2 regions of the Priestia sp. 3CA3 genome follow, and region 2 is predicted to be linked to the other one. Evidence: a T-box and tRNA genes for the amino acid it is inferred to sense, from the RefSeq annotation. Region 2 holds a T-box; the other holds one or more tRNA genes.
The links. The T-box of region 2 lies ahead of pheS (phenylalanine--tRNA ligase subunit alpha). A T-box ahead of a tRNA ligase gene usually reads a tRNA of that ligase, here a tRNA-Phe.

Region 1: it encodes a tRNA-Phe, which carries the amino acid that the T-box ahead of pheS (phenylalanine--tRNA ligase subunit alpha) is inferred to sense. The anticodon was not compared.

The regions. Positions count from the first base shown of each region.
Region 1 covers NZ_JBXENJ010000007.1:338,672-345,964, forward strand. The annotation lists gene AC1VNJ_RS20150 (YycH family regulatory protein) at 1-876, opposite strand, end outside; gene walK (cell wall metabolism sensor histidine kinase WalK) at 867-2,774, opposite strand; gene yycF (response regulator YycF) at 2,781-3,488, opposite strand; tRNA gene AC1VNJ_RS20165 (tRNA-Phe) at 3,751-3,823, opposite strand; tRNA gene AC1VNJ_RS20170 (tRNA-Asp) at 3,828-3,903, opposite strand; tRNA gene AC1VNJ_RS20175 (tRNA-Glu) at 3,939-4,010, opposite strand; tRNA gene AC1VNJ_RS20180 (tRNA-Lys) at 4,026-4,098, opposite strand; gene AC1VNJ_RS20185 (adenylosuccinate synthase) at 4,267-5,553, opposite strand; gene dnaB (replicative DNA helicase) at 5,741-7,105, opposite strand; gene rplI (50S ribosomal protein L9) at 7,222-7,293, opposite strand, start outside.
Region 2 covers NZ_JBXENJ010000001.1:156,453-163,745, forward strand. The annotation lists gene AC1VNJ_RS00770 (hypothetical protein) at 1-186, opposite strand, end outside; gene AC1VNJ_RS00775 (dUTP diphosphatase) at 319-807, shown strand; gene AC1VNJ_RS00780 (M42 family metallopeptidase) at 885-1,970, shown strand; gene sspI (small acid-soluble spore protein SspI) at 2,027-2,233, opposite strand; gene AC1VNJ_RS00790 (TrmH family RNA methyltransferase) at 2,374-3,138, shown strand; T-box leader at 3,187-3,422, shown strand; gene pheS (phenylalanine--tRNA ligase subunit alpha) at 3,477-4,511, shown strand; gene pheT (phenylalanine--tRNA ligase subunit beta) at 4,525-6,939, shown strand; gene rnhC (ribonuclease HIII) at 6,973-7,293, opposite strand, start outside.

The sequences.
Region 1 (7,293 bases), on a different contig from region 2:
ATTATAATCTTCCATTACCTCGGTCGTGGAATTTACAAGATTCACATATTCCATCACATCTGTCTTCGTATTGACATTGATCACTTTTGTACCTTCAGTGTAGACATCTCGGTTTGTAGACGTTTCTTTCCGTGCATAGTCTGGGTTGTTAAAAAGCGCTTCTTTATATTTTTCAATATCTAAATGCCTCATGCTCGTATAGTAGACTTCACTATTCATCGTAATATTATTTTCCGGAAGGAAGATATACCGATTTTTGTTTTCTTTATATACAAGGCTCGGGGCATACGTACGCTTCATTTTATCTTCTAATTCTTTGATATCATCTTTGGCCAAATTCTTGACTGTAACCGAATAAATCTTTTTTTGCTCATAATTCACAAGATACACGCTCACGAAAAAGGAAGGTGTACGCTTAATTTTAATGAGTACACGGTCAAATGTTTGATTAGGCAAAGACGTTTGAGAAAATGAAAAAAGCTGTTGAAATGTTTTCAAAGGTAGCGCGTCTGGATACAGCACTTCAATAGAATTACTTCCATGGACATAATTTAAAAATCCATCAGGAGAAATAGCATCCGAAACGTCCGTCACATTCGAAAATTTCCACTTTTTCATTTCATTTACCCATTTGTTTACATCATCTTCATCGTGAGACATGTAGTGATTATCGTTTCGATGATAGAGAACTTCTGTTGGAAGAATATGATCTTCTATTTTACTTTTTGAACTAACTTCAACTTCTTGCAAATGTTGATTTTTTGAAATGACCTTATAAGAAGGCTGATACGTCCATATATGATACGTCATAATTAAACTGGAAGCGACGAGAACAACTAAGATGGCCGTTTTGATATGTTCATATCTCATTCCCATTCGTCATCATTCTCACTTTCAATCGGAAGAGTAAAGTAAATCGTTGTTCCTTTTCCTTCCTGACTATCTGCCCAAATGCGTCCATCATGTGCTTCAATAATTTCCTTGGCAATAGCAAGCCCTAATCCTGTTCCGCCTAATTTACGCGTTCGTGCTTTATCTACACGATAGAAGCGTTCGAAAATTTTAGCTAAATTTGATTTTGGAATTCCCATACCTTGGTCTTTAATGCTCACAACAATTTCATGCGTATGCTGAGCAATTGAAAATGTAATGGTTCCGCCTTCAGGTGAATATTTTATTGCATTGGAAATAATGTTATCTAATACTTGTGTAATTTTATCTTGATCAATAGCGACATAGATTGCTTCATTTGGCAAGTCGCGCACGAACGAAATACCTTGTTCAATTGTCATTTCAAAGCGATCAATGATGTAATGATAAAACTTCACAAAATTGATTGGGTCACGACTAAATCGGTAGTCTTGGCTATCTAGCTTAGATAATTGAAGCAAGTCGTTAACGAGACGAATCATTCGCTCTGTCTCCGTTTGCGTTACATTTAAAAATGTTGGAGCTAAGTCCTTATCTTGCCAAGCACCGTCTGCAAGCGCATCTAAATAACTGCGCATCGTTGTTAACGGCGTACGCAATTCATGTGAAACATTCGCTACAAATTCTCGGCGATCTTGATCAATTTTCTCCTGCTCTGTAATGTCATGCAAGACAATGATAATCCCGTTGATAAAACCCGTCTCTTTTTGAATAGCGGAAATGGTAGCTCGTAAAATAAAGGGATCCGATTTTGTACTAAAGTCCAAAATTAATGACTCTTGATTGGCAAGCAAGCTTTCAAACGTATGCGTTTCTTCAAGATCTAATAGGGAAACAACTGGATCAGACAAAACCGTTTCACGTGAAACATTTAGCATAGCTGCGGCTGGATCATTAATTAAAATTACTCTTCCCTTTCGATCCGTCGCAATAACGCCGTCCGTCATATGAGCTAATACCGAACTAAGCTTACGGCGCTCCCCTTCTGTCGTTGCCTGTGCTTCTTGAAGCTTTCTTGTTAAGTTGTTGAATGTGAGAGCTAGCTGACCAATTTCATCATACCCGTACACCTTAGCTTTTCTCGTAAAATTCCCTTTGGCCATCTCAAGTGCTTGTTTTCTCATTTCAGACATTGGACGAGTAATGGTCTGAGCTAAAAACACGCCTAAAATAGCTGTGATAAAAAGAGCAATCACCGTACCTGCCTTAAAGATCTGATTGATATTACTCATTTGATCGTAAACAGGCTCCATGGAAGCTGTTAAGTAAATAGCGCCTAAGATTTCTTCGCTAGACTGAACTTTTCCATTTTTATTAGTTGAACTTGATTGACTGGCACCTACTTTATCCTGTAAACGAATAGGCTGTATCATAACTCTGATTCGCTGCCCGCTTTGATCAACAAATACATTATCAGAGTTCGTTCCTGCTAACAACGCATTTGTAATCGCTAAATCATTAGTCTTTTTACCTATGATCTGTTGAGGATTTGAGTTCGATGTAGCAATGATTCTTCTATTTTGGTCAATGACTCTTACTTCAGAAATGTCATTCATATCATTTGAAGCTAAATTGGGTCTTGAAGCAAAATCTCTTAAAATAGTCTTTAAGTCTTCCTCAAGAGTCGGTGAATCATCATCACGATTTTTCACCATTTCTTGTCCAATGTTATACGTCAGCAAGTCTGTCCGCTCTTGAAGAGACGTTCGAAAGTTGTTAACTAATTCTTTTTCTAATTGTCGTGCAAAATAGACCCCAATAATTTGCATCGCAATTAAAATGAGCAGCACATAAATCAATACAAACTTTAAATGAATAGATTGCAGGAGCCTTACTTTCTTCATCTAAAATTACTCCTGCTCTGGGCTGCGTAAATAATAGCCTACTCCACGTCTTGTTACAATCCACATTGGATGGCTTGGATTATCTTCAATTTTTTCACGTAATCTTCGAACTGTTACATCTACCGTACGCACATCACCAAAATAGTCATAACCCCATACAGTTTGAAGCAAGTGTTCACGCGTCATGACTTGTCCAATGTGCTTCGCTAAATAATGCAGCAGCTCAAATTCACGATGAGTCAGTTCAATCGTTTCTCCGCGCTTAGACACAATATAAGCATCTGGATGAATAACAAGTGCTCCAATCGTAATTTCATTCGTTTCACTTTCTTCTGTTGGAACAGCTACCTGCTGATGTCTACGTAAATTAGCTTTTACACGTGCTAATAATTCACGCGTACTGAACGGCTTAGTTACATAATCATCTGCACCTAATTCTAGACCTAAAACCTTGTCAATTTCAGAGTCTTTTGCTGTTAACATGATAATGGGCATATCATATTTTTTGCGCACTTCTCGGCAAACTTCCATTCCATCTTTCTGAGGAAGCATAATATCTAATAAAATCATTTCAGGCTGTACTTCTTCCACTTTTTCAAGTGCTTCTACGCCATCATAAGCACAAAATACTTCGTAACCTTCTTTTTGCAAATTAAACTTTAAAATATCTGCAATCGGCTTTTCGTCATCTACGACTAAAATACGTTTATCCATGATCATCGTTCTCCTTTATTAGTTGAAGCAAAATATAAAAGATAGTATTCATACTGTTTGAATACCGTAGTTTTATTATACTTGATAACCCTTGAAACGTCACAAGTTCATCCTCTACTATACATGAAGATATATGATTTTCAACCATCTCCAAATACAAAAGTAATATATTACCATAAAAGAGATGCAAAGCAAATAACGTTTTCTTTTAAATGTAAATAAAAGAAAAAAGCATGACTTTAAATAAAGTCATGCTTTTTGATGGCTCGGGACGGAATCGAACCGCCGACACAAGGATTTTCAGTCCTTTGCTCTACCAACTGAGCTACCGAGCCAAAATGGCGGTCCCGACGGGAATCGAACCCGCGATCTCCTGCGTGACAGGCAGGCATGTTAACCGCTACACCACGGGACCTCAGTCTATATGCTATGTATTAAAAATATTAAAAATGACCCGTACGGGATTCGAACCCGTGTTACCGCCGTGAAAGGGCGGTGTCTTAACCGCTTGACCAACGGGCCACGTTGTAACAAAAGTGAGCCATGAAGGACTCGAACCTTCGACCCTCTGATTAAAAGTCAGATGCTCTACCAACTGAGCTAATGGCTCATGTTATATCTCTTAGCGACGCTTATTATAATAACATGATATTTCATATAAATGCAATAGTTTTTTTAAAACTTTCTTTTTATTATTGAGCTTTTTTTAAAAGTCTTGTTAAAAAAGCACCAATTATAAATAAAAAAGGTTAGCTCACGAAGAGCTAACTCTTTTTATTTAGCTATATACACCACGTAATACATTTGTTTGTGTACGATCTGGACCTACAGAGAAAATAGATAAAGGAATACCTGTTAATTGAGACACGCGCTCTAAGTAGTGGCGAGCGTTATCAGGTAACTCATCTAATGTTTTCACACCCGTGATATCTTCTGTCCAACCTGGAAGCTCTTCATATACAGGTTCGCATTCTGCAAGTGTTTTTAAGCTAGCAGGGAATTCTTCCATAACTTCCCCTTTATAACGGTAAGCTACACAAATCTTTAATGTCTCAATTCCCGTTAATACATCAATTGAGTTTAAAGATAAGTCTGTGATTCCGCTAACGCGGCGAGCATGACGTACAACTACACTGTCAAACCAACCTACACGGCGAGGACGACCAGTTGTTGTACCATATTCACGTCCTACTTCACGGATTTGATCACCGATTTCGTTTGTTAATTCAGTTGGGAAAGGACCGTCACCAACACGAGTTGTATAGGCTTTTGATACACCTACAACGTGTTTGATCTTAGATGGACCTACACCAGAACCAATTGTTACTCCACCCGCTACTGGGTTTGAAGATGTAACAAATGGATATGTTCCTTGGTCGATATCTAACATAACACCTTGTGCGCCTTCAAATAGTACACGACGTCCTTCGTCTAACGCATCATTTAATACTACTGATGTATCAACAACATATTTTGCAACTTGTTGACCATACTCATAGTACTCATCTAAAATTTCTTCTAATGTAAAGCCTTCTACTTCATACATTTTTTCAAGAAGGCGATTCTTTTCAGCTAAGTTTTGTGTTAATTTTGCTTCAAATACTTCACGGTCTAGTAAATCGGCAATTCGAATACCAACACGTGCTGCTTTATCCATATAAGCTGGTCCAATACCTTTTTTCGTTGTACCAATCTTATTTTCACCTTTACGTTCTTCTTCAACTTCATCTAATTTTAAATGATATGGAAGAATCACATGAGCTCGGTTACTAATACGTAAGTTTTCTGTTGTTACACCGCGATCATGTAAGTATTTTAATTCTTGAACAAGTGCTTTTGGATCAACAACCATACCGTTTCCAATTACACACGTTTTGTCATTATAAAAAATACCTGAAGGAATTAAATGTAACTTATAAGTTTCACCATTAAACTTAATTGTGTGACCTGCATTGTTCCCACCTTGGTAACGTGCAATCACTTCTGCATTTTCTGATAGGAAGTCTGTAATCTTCCCTTTTCCTTCATCTCCCCATTGTGTTCCTACTACAACGACTGAAGACATATCTTAAGCACCTCCGCTTAGTAAGCAACAGCTCACTACGACATAATTTAACCATGGATAAGTGTATCAATTTATCACACTAAAGTCAATTAAATCCGAACGATTTAACAAAAGTTATTACAAATATATCGTATTTTGCGGAACGAATGCGATAACAATAAAATAAAACCTCTCATATTGAGAGGTTTTATGCACCAGGCGGCACTCCTGCGTCATCAAAGCGCCGCTCGAGATTAACGAATTTATTGTATTCTTTTACAAAGGCAAGCTGTACGGTTCCAACTGGACCGTTACGCTGCTTAGCTATAATAATCTCGATAATATTTTGATTTTCTGTGTCTTTTTCATAATAGTCTTCACGATATAAGAAAGCTACGATATCGGCATCCTGCTCAATACTTCCGGATTCACGGATATCAGACATCATCGGTCGCTTATCTTGTCTCTGCTCTACGCCACGGGAAAGCTGTGATAAGGCGATAACAGGAACTTCTAATTCACGGGCTAAAGCTTTTAACGCACGCGAAATTTCAGATACTTCCTGCTGTCGGTTTTCTCCGCTTCGTCCATTACCTTGAATAAGCTGTAAGTAGTCAATTAAAATCATCCCAAGTCCGCCTTCTTGTTTCAAGCGACGACACTTAGAACGAATTTCACCTACTCGAATACCCGGTGTATCATCAATATAAATCCCTGCATTGGACAAAGATCCCATTGCCATCGTGAGCTTTCCCCAGTCATCGGCTGTAAGCGAGCCTGTACGCAGCCTTTGTGCATCAATATTTCCTTCGGCACACAGCATCCTCATAACAAGCTGCTGAGCACCCATCTCTAAACTGAATATTGCTACGTTCTCATCCGTTTTCGTTGCAACGTTTTGCGCAATATTTAAGGCAAAAGCCGTTTTACCTACCGATGGACGCGCCGCTACAATGATTAAATCATTTCGCTGGAACCCTGCTGTCATTCTATCTAAATCACTAAACCCAGTTGGGATACCTGTAATGTCACCTTTTCGATTGTGAAGAACTTCGATATCATCGTATGTTTGTACAAGTACATCTTTGATATTTTGAAACACACCGCTGTTTTTACGCTGTGCTACTTCTAAAATGTTTTTTTCCGCTTCATTTAATAAAACTTCCACTTCGTCTTCCCTTGCATATCCTTCTGAAGCAATATGCGTTGCAGTACGAATTAGACGGCGTAAAATCGACTTTTCTTCTACAATTTTACCGTAATATTCTACGTTTGCAGCCGTTGGAACAGAGTTAGCTAAATCACTTAAATACGATACGCCGCCAACTTCTTCTAGGATTTTTTGGTCAGCTAATTCAGACGTTACCGTTACCAAATCAACCGGTTCACCTTGGTCAGAAAGTTTCAGCATACATGTAAAGATTTTCTGGTGCGATGCCCGATAAAAATCTTCAGGTATCAGCAGTTCAGATGCTAAGGTTAAAGAAGAAGGCTCTAAGAAAATGGCCCCTAATAGCGCTTGCTCTGCTTCAATATTCTGAGGCGGAAGACGATCAGCAAAAAGATCACTCATATTTCTATGCCCCTCTTATATTCTTTCAGTATTTTCTTTCATCATAAATGTTGGCGCGAACAAATACAAGTCCGCGCCAACCCTTTATATTATTTACTTATTTCTCAATCGTACGTTTATTTTTGTTCAGTCACGTGTACCTTTACAGTAGCCGTTACTTCCGGATGTAATTTAACCGGTACATTTGT
Region 2 (7,293 bases):
AATACCTTTATACGTTAGTAGAAAATTTTTGCGGATATTCGTTTTTTCGTCAACGACAAAAAATTGCTGATGTTCCTGAGCTGCTACAAGCTTCCGCTTTGGACTGCGAAAATGCTGAACTAGCTTTAATAGTGTGTAAGCAACAAGCGCGAAAATGAACACGCGAACGATAACAATAACAAACATAACGCTCCCTCCTTTACAAGGCACAGTTTTCTTACTTTACGTTTCAGTCTCTAAAAAGTTTCACGATTTTTGATATAATTTCTTTATTGGTTTAAAAAGAAGAAGATATACATAATTACAGGAGTGATTACATTGAATTTACAACAGCTATTTACCATGCAGCGCCAGCTGGATCAGCATATAGAGGACAAGCATCAGCTTCATAAGGAAGACTTGGTTCCAAGAAAACTTTTAGCTCTGCTTGTTGAAATGGGAGAGCTGGCAAACGAAACGCGCTGCTTCAAATTTTGGAGCGTTAAACCTCCGGCTGAAGATGCTGTTATTTTAGAAGAATTTGTGGACGGCGTACATTTCATTCTTTCTTTAGGTATTGAAAAAGGATACGATGATTTAACTGAGCTGCCAAAAGTAAAAGCAGCTGATTCAAAAACAACACAATTTTTACAGGTATTTGCACAAGTTTCTGCTTTCGAGCAGGACCTGTCAAAAGAAAACTATGTGAACATGTTTGCATCTTACATGAAGCTTGGCGATATGTTTGGTTTTTCTGCTGAACATATTGAAGAGGCGTACATGTCAAAAAATGAAGTGAATTTTAAACGCCAAGAACAAGGATACTAGAAATAAAGGGATGGGAAATTTTACTTCAACCTCTTTTTAGCTATAATAGAGGTATACATATGAAAGGGGTAATCCATATGACAAAGTTAGATGAAACATTGACGATGCTTAAAGCACTAACAGATGCAAAAGGAATTCCTGGAAATGAGCGTGAACCGCGTGAGGTTATGAAGAAATATATTGCACCTTATGCAGATGAAGTAACGACGGATGGGCTAGGCAGTTTGATTGCAAAAAAAGTAGGCAACGAACAAGGGCCTAAAATTATGGTAGCCGGTCACTTGGATGAAGTTGGTTTTATGGTGACTCAAATTGATGAACGCGGCTTTATTCGTTTTCAAACGGTAGGCGGATGGTGGTCTCAAGTTATGCTTGCTCAACGCGTAACCATCGTGACATCTAAAGGAGAGGTAACGGGGATTATTGGCTCAAAGCCACCTCATATCTTGCCTCCAGAAGTTCGCAAAAAGCCAGTTGACATTAAAGATATGTTCATCGATATTGGTGCGTCTAGCAGAGAAGAAGTAGGGGAGTGGGGAGTAAAACCTGGTGATCAGGTTGTACCTTATTTCGAATTTACGGTTATGAACAATGAAAAGATGCTGCTAGCGAAAGCCTGGGATAACCGTATTGGTTGTGCAATCGCTATCGATGTATTAAAAGCTTTAAAAAATGAAAAACATGAAAATGTTGTGTATGGTGTAGGAACGGTGCAAGAAGAAGTTGGACTCCGAGGTGCAAAAACATCTGCTAACTTTATTGAACCGGATATTGCATTTGCTGTTGATGTCGGTATCGCTGGAGATACACCTGGTGTTTCTGATAAAGAAGCCTCTTCTAAAATGGGGCAGGGTCCGCAAATCATTTTATATGATGCTTCCATGGTCTCTCATAAAGGACTTCGAGATACAGTGGTAGATGTGGCAGATGAATTAAATATTCCGTATCAATTTGATGCAATTGCTGGAGGCGGTACGGACTCGGGTTCTATCCATATTTCAGCTAACGGGGTGCCAGCACTTTCGATTACAATTGCAACTCGTTATATCCATTCTCATGCAGCAATGCTTCATCGTGATGATTATGAAAACGCAGTTAAATTAATTGCGGAAGTCATTAAGCGCTTAGACCGAGATACGGTTAACGCCATTACGTATAATTGAAAAAAGCTCATTCTCCTAGGAGAATGAGCTTTTTGTTGTACATAGGAAAAGGTTATTTATTTTAAACCGTTTTCAAGCGTTGTCAGAATTTCTTCTTTTTCTGATTCCGGAGACTTTTCCCAAAGCACTTCAAATAAAACACCAAGTCCAGGGAGCATTTTTTCTTCACCGCTTTGAATAGCGTCAGAAATTGTAGCCTCAAGCTCTTCTTTTGAGTTTCCTGAAACGTTTGCAATAACAGCATTTCGTAAATTAAGATCCATCATTTTCACCTCAGCTATCGTAAAGTTACCAATAGTTTTTGTTTTCTTTGCGATTTCTATGTACAATAAAGTGAAACTTATCTAATGATTATTGAACAAAATGTAATCGAACTATTTATTTTTGTATAGATAAAGGAGTTATGTTTGTGAAACAAATTGATTCAGTTAAAAATCCGCAGGTAAAAGCGTGGAAAAAACTGCATAATAAAAAAGACCGTGATAAGCAGGGCCTTTTTATGGTAGAAGGCTTTCATTTAGTCGAAGAGGCTATCAAAAATAAGGATTGCGTAAAGGAACTAATTATACGCGAATCGACCGAAGTGCCCGCACAGTGGGATATAGACGGTATCGAAATAATCGTTGTAAACGAAGCAATTAGTAAGTTATTATCTGACACAGAAACACCTCAAGGAATTATTGCCGTGTGTTTTCAAACAAAGCATGCGGAAATTATTCATACAGCACAGAAAGTATTGCTTTTAGATGCCGTGCAAGATCCAGGTAACCTAGGTACCATTATCCGAACCGCTGATGCTGCGGGAGTGGAGGCTATTATCATTGGAGAGGGCAGCGTGGATGTGTACAACCCAAAAGTCGTTCGTTCAACGCAAGGAGCTATTTTTCACCTTCCAATTGTAAAAGGCGATTTACTCGAAATAATTTCATTGTTAAAAGAAAGAGGAATAGCAGTTTACGGCACGTCGTTACAAAATGGAAAGGTCTACACACACGTAAAACCTTCAAACGAATTTGCGCTGATTGTGGGAAATGAAGGAAATGGCGTAAGCGAGAAAGTGTTGGAACAAACGGATCAGAATCTGTACATTCCCATCTATGGAAAGAGCGAGTCGTTAAATGTTGCCATCGCTTCTGGAATCTTACTTTATTATTTACGCGGAATGTAGTTGCATCGAGAACGTGTTTTCACTATAATAATACAATAGTTACATATGTAAAAAACGATGAAAGAGAGCAGTAGCTTATGTCCGTTTATGCAGGGAGAAAATGCCATGACTGAAAGCATTTTTATAAATGTAATAAGTGAATTCACCTCTTGAGTTGACACTTAGACCATCTTACATAGATGTAAAGGTGTTCCGGAGATTCCGTTAACTTGAATGAAGTGAACTGTATACGTCTGTGTATATAGTTAACAAGGGTGGTAACGCGACTAATCCTCGTCCCTTTTTTGGGAGGAGGTTTTTTTATTTGTCATTTTTTACGTTAAAAGGAGGAATAAGTGATGAAAGAACGTTTACAAGAACTTCAACAAGAAGCAATTGCAAAAGTCGAAGCAGCAAGTGCTTTAAAAGAATTAAACGACGTACGCGTAGCTTATTTAGGAAAGAAAGGCCCTATCACAGAAGTACTTCGCGGTATGGGAAAACTTTCAGCTGAAGAGCGTCCTGTAATGGGAGCACTTGCAAATGAAGTACGTGAAGCGATTGCATCTAAAATTGAAGAAAAACAAACGGCGTTAGAAGCAGCCGAGGTAGAGCGTAAACTTGCTTCAGAAACAATTGACGTAACGCTGCCGGGACGCCCGGTTAAAGCAGGTACGCATCACCCGCTCACAAGCGTGGTTGAAGAAGTAGAAGATTTATTCTTAGGAATGGGCTATGAAGTAGCAGAGGGACCAGAAGTAGAGCAGGACTACTATAATTTCGAAGCGCTGAACTTGCCAAAAGGTCACCCAGCACGTGATATGCAAGATACGTTCTATATTACGGAAGAAACGCTTCTTCGTACGCATACATCAACTGTTCAAGCTCGTGTTATGAACAAGAATGAAGGCAAAGGACCTGTTAAAATTATTTGCCCAGGTAAAGTGTACCGCCGCGATGACGATGATGCTACGCATTCACATCAATTTATGCAAATTGAAGGTCTTGTAGTAGACGAAAACATTCGTATGAGCGATTTAAAAGGCACGCTTGAAGTATTTGTGAAAAAGATGTTCGGTGCAGACCGTGAAATTCGTCTTCGTCCAAGTTTCTTCCCATTCACTGAGCCGTCTGTAGAAGTAGACGTATCGTGTGCAAAATGTGGAGGTAAAGGCTGTAATGTATGTAAACAAACAGGCTGGATTGAAATTTTAGGAGCCGGTATGGTTCATCCAAATGTTCTTGAAATGGCTGGATACGATTCAACTAAATATCGTGGTTTTGCTTTTGGAATCGGTGTAGAGCGTATTGCTATGTTAAAACACGGCGTGGATGATATTCGTCATTTCTATACAAATGATGTTCGTTTCTTAGATCAATTTAAACAAGTATAAAGGAGGGACTACGATGTTTGTATCTTATCGTTGGTTACAAGAGTATGTTGACTTATCAGGCGTAACGGCAGAAGAGTTAGCTGATAAAATCACAAAAAGTGGAATTGAAGTTGAAGGTGTAGAAAACTTAAATAAAGGCATCAGCGGAGTGGTAATTGGTCACGTTGTAGAACGTGAACAGCATCCAAATGCGGATAAATTAAGCCGCTGTCAAGTAGATCTTGGCGGAGGAGAAATCGTTCAAATCGTGTGCGGAGCACCTAACGTGGCACAAGGTCAAAAAGTAGCGGTTGCAAAAGTGGGAGCTGTACTTCCAGGTAACTTTAAAATCAAGCGTGCTAAGCTTCGCGGTGAAGAATCGAACGGTATGATTTGTTCTCTTCAAGAGCTTGGCATTGAAAGCAAGCTTGTGGCAAAAGATTATCAAGAAGGCATCTTCGTCTTCCCAAGTGATGCTGAAGTAGGAGCGGATGCCCTAGATGCATTAAACTTAAACGATGAAGTATTAGAACTAGGGCTAACACCAAATCGTTCAGACTGCTTAAGTATGTTAGGTGTAGCACATGAGGTGGCTGCTATTTTACGTCGTGAAGTGAAGTATCCGTCAGTAAACGTGCAAACGTCTGATGAGCAAGCAGCTGATTATATTTCCGTTAAAGTAGAGGCAAAAGAAGACAATCCCCTTTACGTAGCGCGCGTTGTGAAAAACGTAAAAATTGCTCCGTCACCATTATGGATGCAAACGCGTTTAATGGCAGCTGGTATTCGACCTCATAACAACGTTGTTGATATTACCAACTATATTTTGCTTGAATACGGCCAGCCGCTGCATGCTTTTGACTATGATCGTCTTGGTTCAAAAGAAATTGTTGTACGTCACGCGTCAGAAGGCGAGAAATTTGTAACGCTTGACGATCAAGAGCGCGTATTAAAAGGCAATCAGCTTGTTATTACAAACGGCAGTGAACCGGTAGCCCTTGCAGGTGTAATGGGGGGAGCAAACTCTGAAGTAAAAGACGATACGGTAAATGTTCTTATTGAATCAGCTTACTTCAAAGGTTTAACAGTTCGTCAAGCTTCCAAAGACCACGGTCTTCGCAGTGAGGCAAGTGCTCGTTTTGAAAAAGGAATTGATCCTAACCGTACGCGTGTAGCTGCTGACCGCGCAGCAGAATTAATGGCTGAATACGCTTCAGGTGAAGTGGTAAGCGGTACTGTAGAAGTAGATACACTAACTGTGGAACCTGCTGTTGTAGCTGTGTCACTTGGACGTATTAACAATGTGCTTGGTACAGAACTGTCGATGGAAGAAGTACAAGATATTATGAATCGTCTTCAATTTGAAAGCAAAGTCGAAGATGAAACAATCGTTGTAACGGTACCGACTCGTCGAGGCGATATTACAATTGAAGAAGATATCGTGGAGGAAGTAGCGCGCATGTATGGCTATGACAACCTTCCTACAACGCTTCCTGTAACAGTGGCAACTCCAGGAAAATTAACAGAGTATCAGCTTGGACGCCGTAAAGTTCGCCGTTTCTTAGAGGGAGCAGGGCTAGCGCAAACAACAACCTATTCGTTAACGAGCGCTGAAAAAGCTACTCAGTTTGCACTCAATGCAACAAGTACGATTGGTTTAGCAATGCCGATGAGTGAAGATCGCAGCATCCTTCGTCAAAGCTTAGTACCTCATTTACTTGAAGCAGTGAAGCACAATAATGCTCGTCAATCGGATTCTATTGCGCTATACGAAACAGGCTCAGTGTTCTTATCTAAAGGTGAAGGGGAATTACCGGATGAGCAGGAGCGCGTAGCTGGTGCAATCACGGGTCTATGGCATGCTCACGGCTGGCAAGGTGAAAAGAAAGTCGTTGATTTCTATGTGATTAAAGGTGTACTAGAAGGGTTATTTGCACAGCTTGGTTTAGAGAAACGAATCTCATATGCTCCCGTTAAAAAAGACGGTATGCACCCTGGACGTACAGCGGCTGTATGGTTAGATGAAAAAGAAATTGGATACGTGGGTCAAGTTCATCCTGTTGCTCAGAAACAGTATGGCCTTCGTGAAACATACGTGTTTGAATTACACCTTCAAGAGCTATTAGCTGCAGATGTCGAAGAAGTTCGTTATTCAGCTATTCCAAGATTCCCATCTATTACACGTGATATTGCACTTGTTGTAGATAAAAACGTTCTTGCAGGAGAAGTTCAGCGCGTCATCTATACGACGGGCGGAGAACTTTTAAAAGACGTGACAGTATTTGATCTATATGAAGGCGAGCGTATGGAAGAAGGCAAGAAATCTGTAGCTTTCTCTTTACGTTACTTAGATCCTGAACGTACATTAACAGATGAAGAAGTAGCAAAAGCACATGGTGCAGTTTTAGAAGCTGTTGAAAAAGAATTTGGTGCAACGCTTCGTTCATAAGAATAAAAAAAGAGATGTGGATTTCCACATCTCTTATTTTTTAGCTAATTTTAAAGCTTTTTCTGTATTAGCAAAATGGATTTTAGCTAAAGAGTTCAGCGCACTGACGCCATGTTTTTTAATAATTTTAGCAGCGGCGATATCAACTTGTGCTCCAGCTCCGCGAGGAATGACCATCCCCGTCTTTTCCGTTAGTAAATCCATTTGTTTTAAAAATGCGTATCTGGCAATAATGGAAGCAGCGGCTACAGATAAATGAACGCTTTCTCCTTTTGTACTGAAAAAGACATTTTCTTTGATAATCTCTTTTTCCTTTACGATGTGTTTATAATAGGTGTTTTTTTCAACAAACTG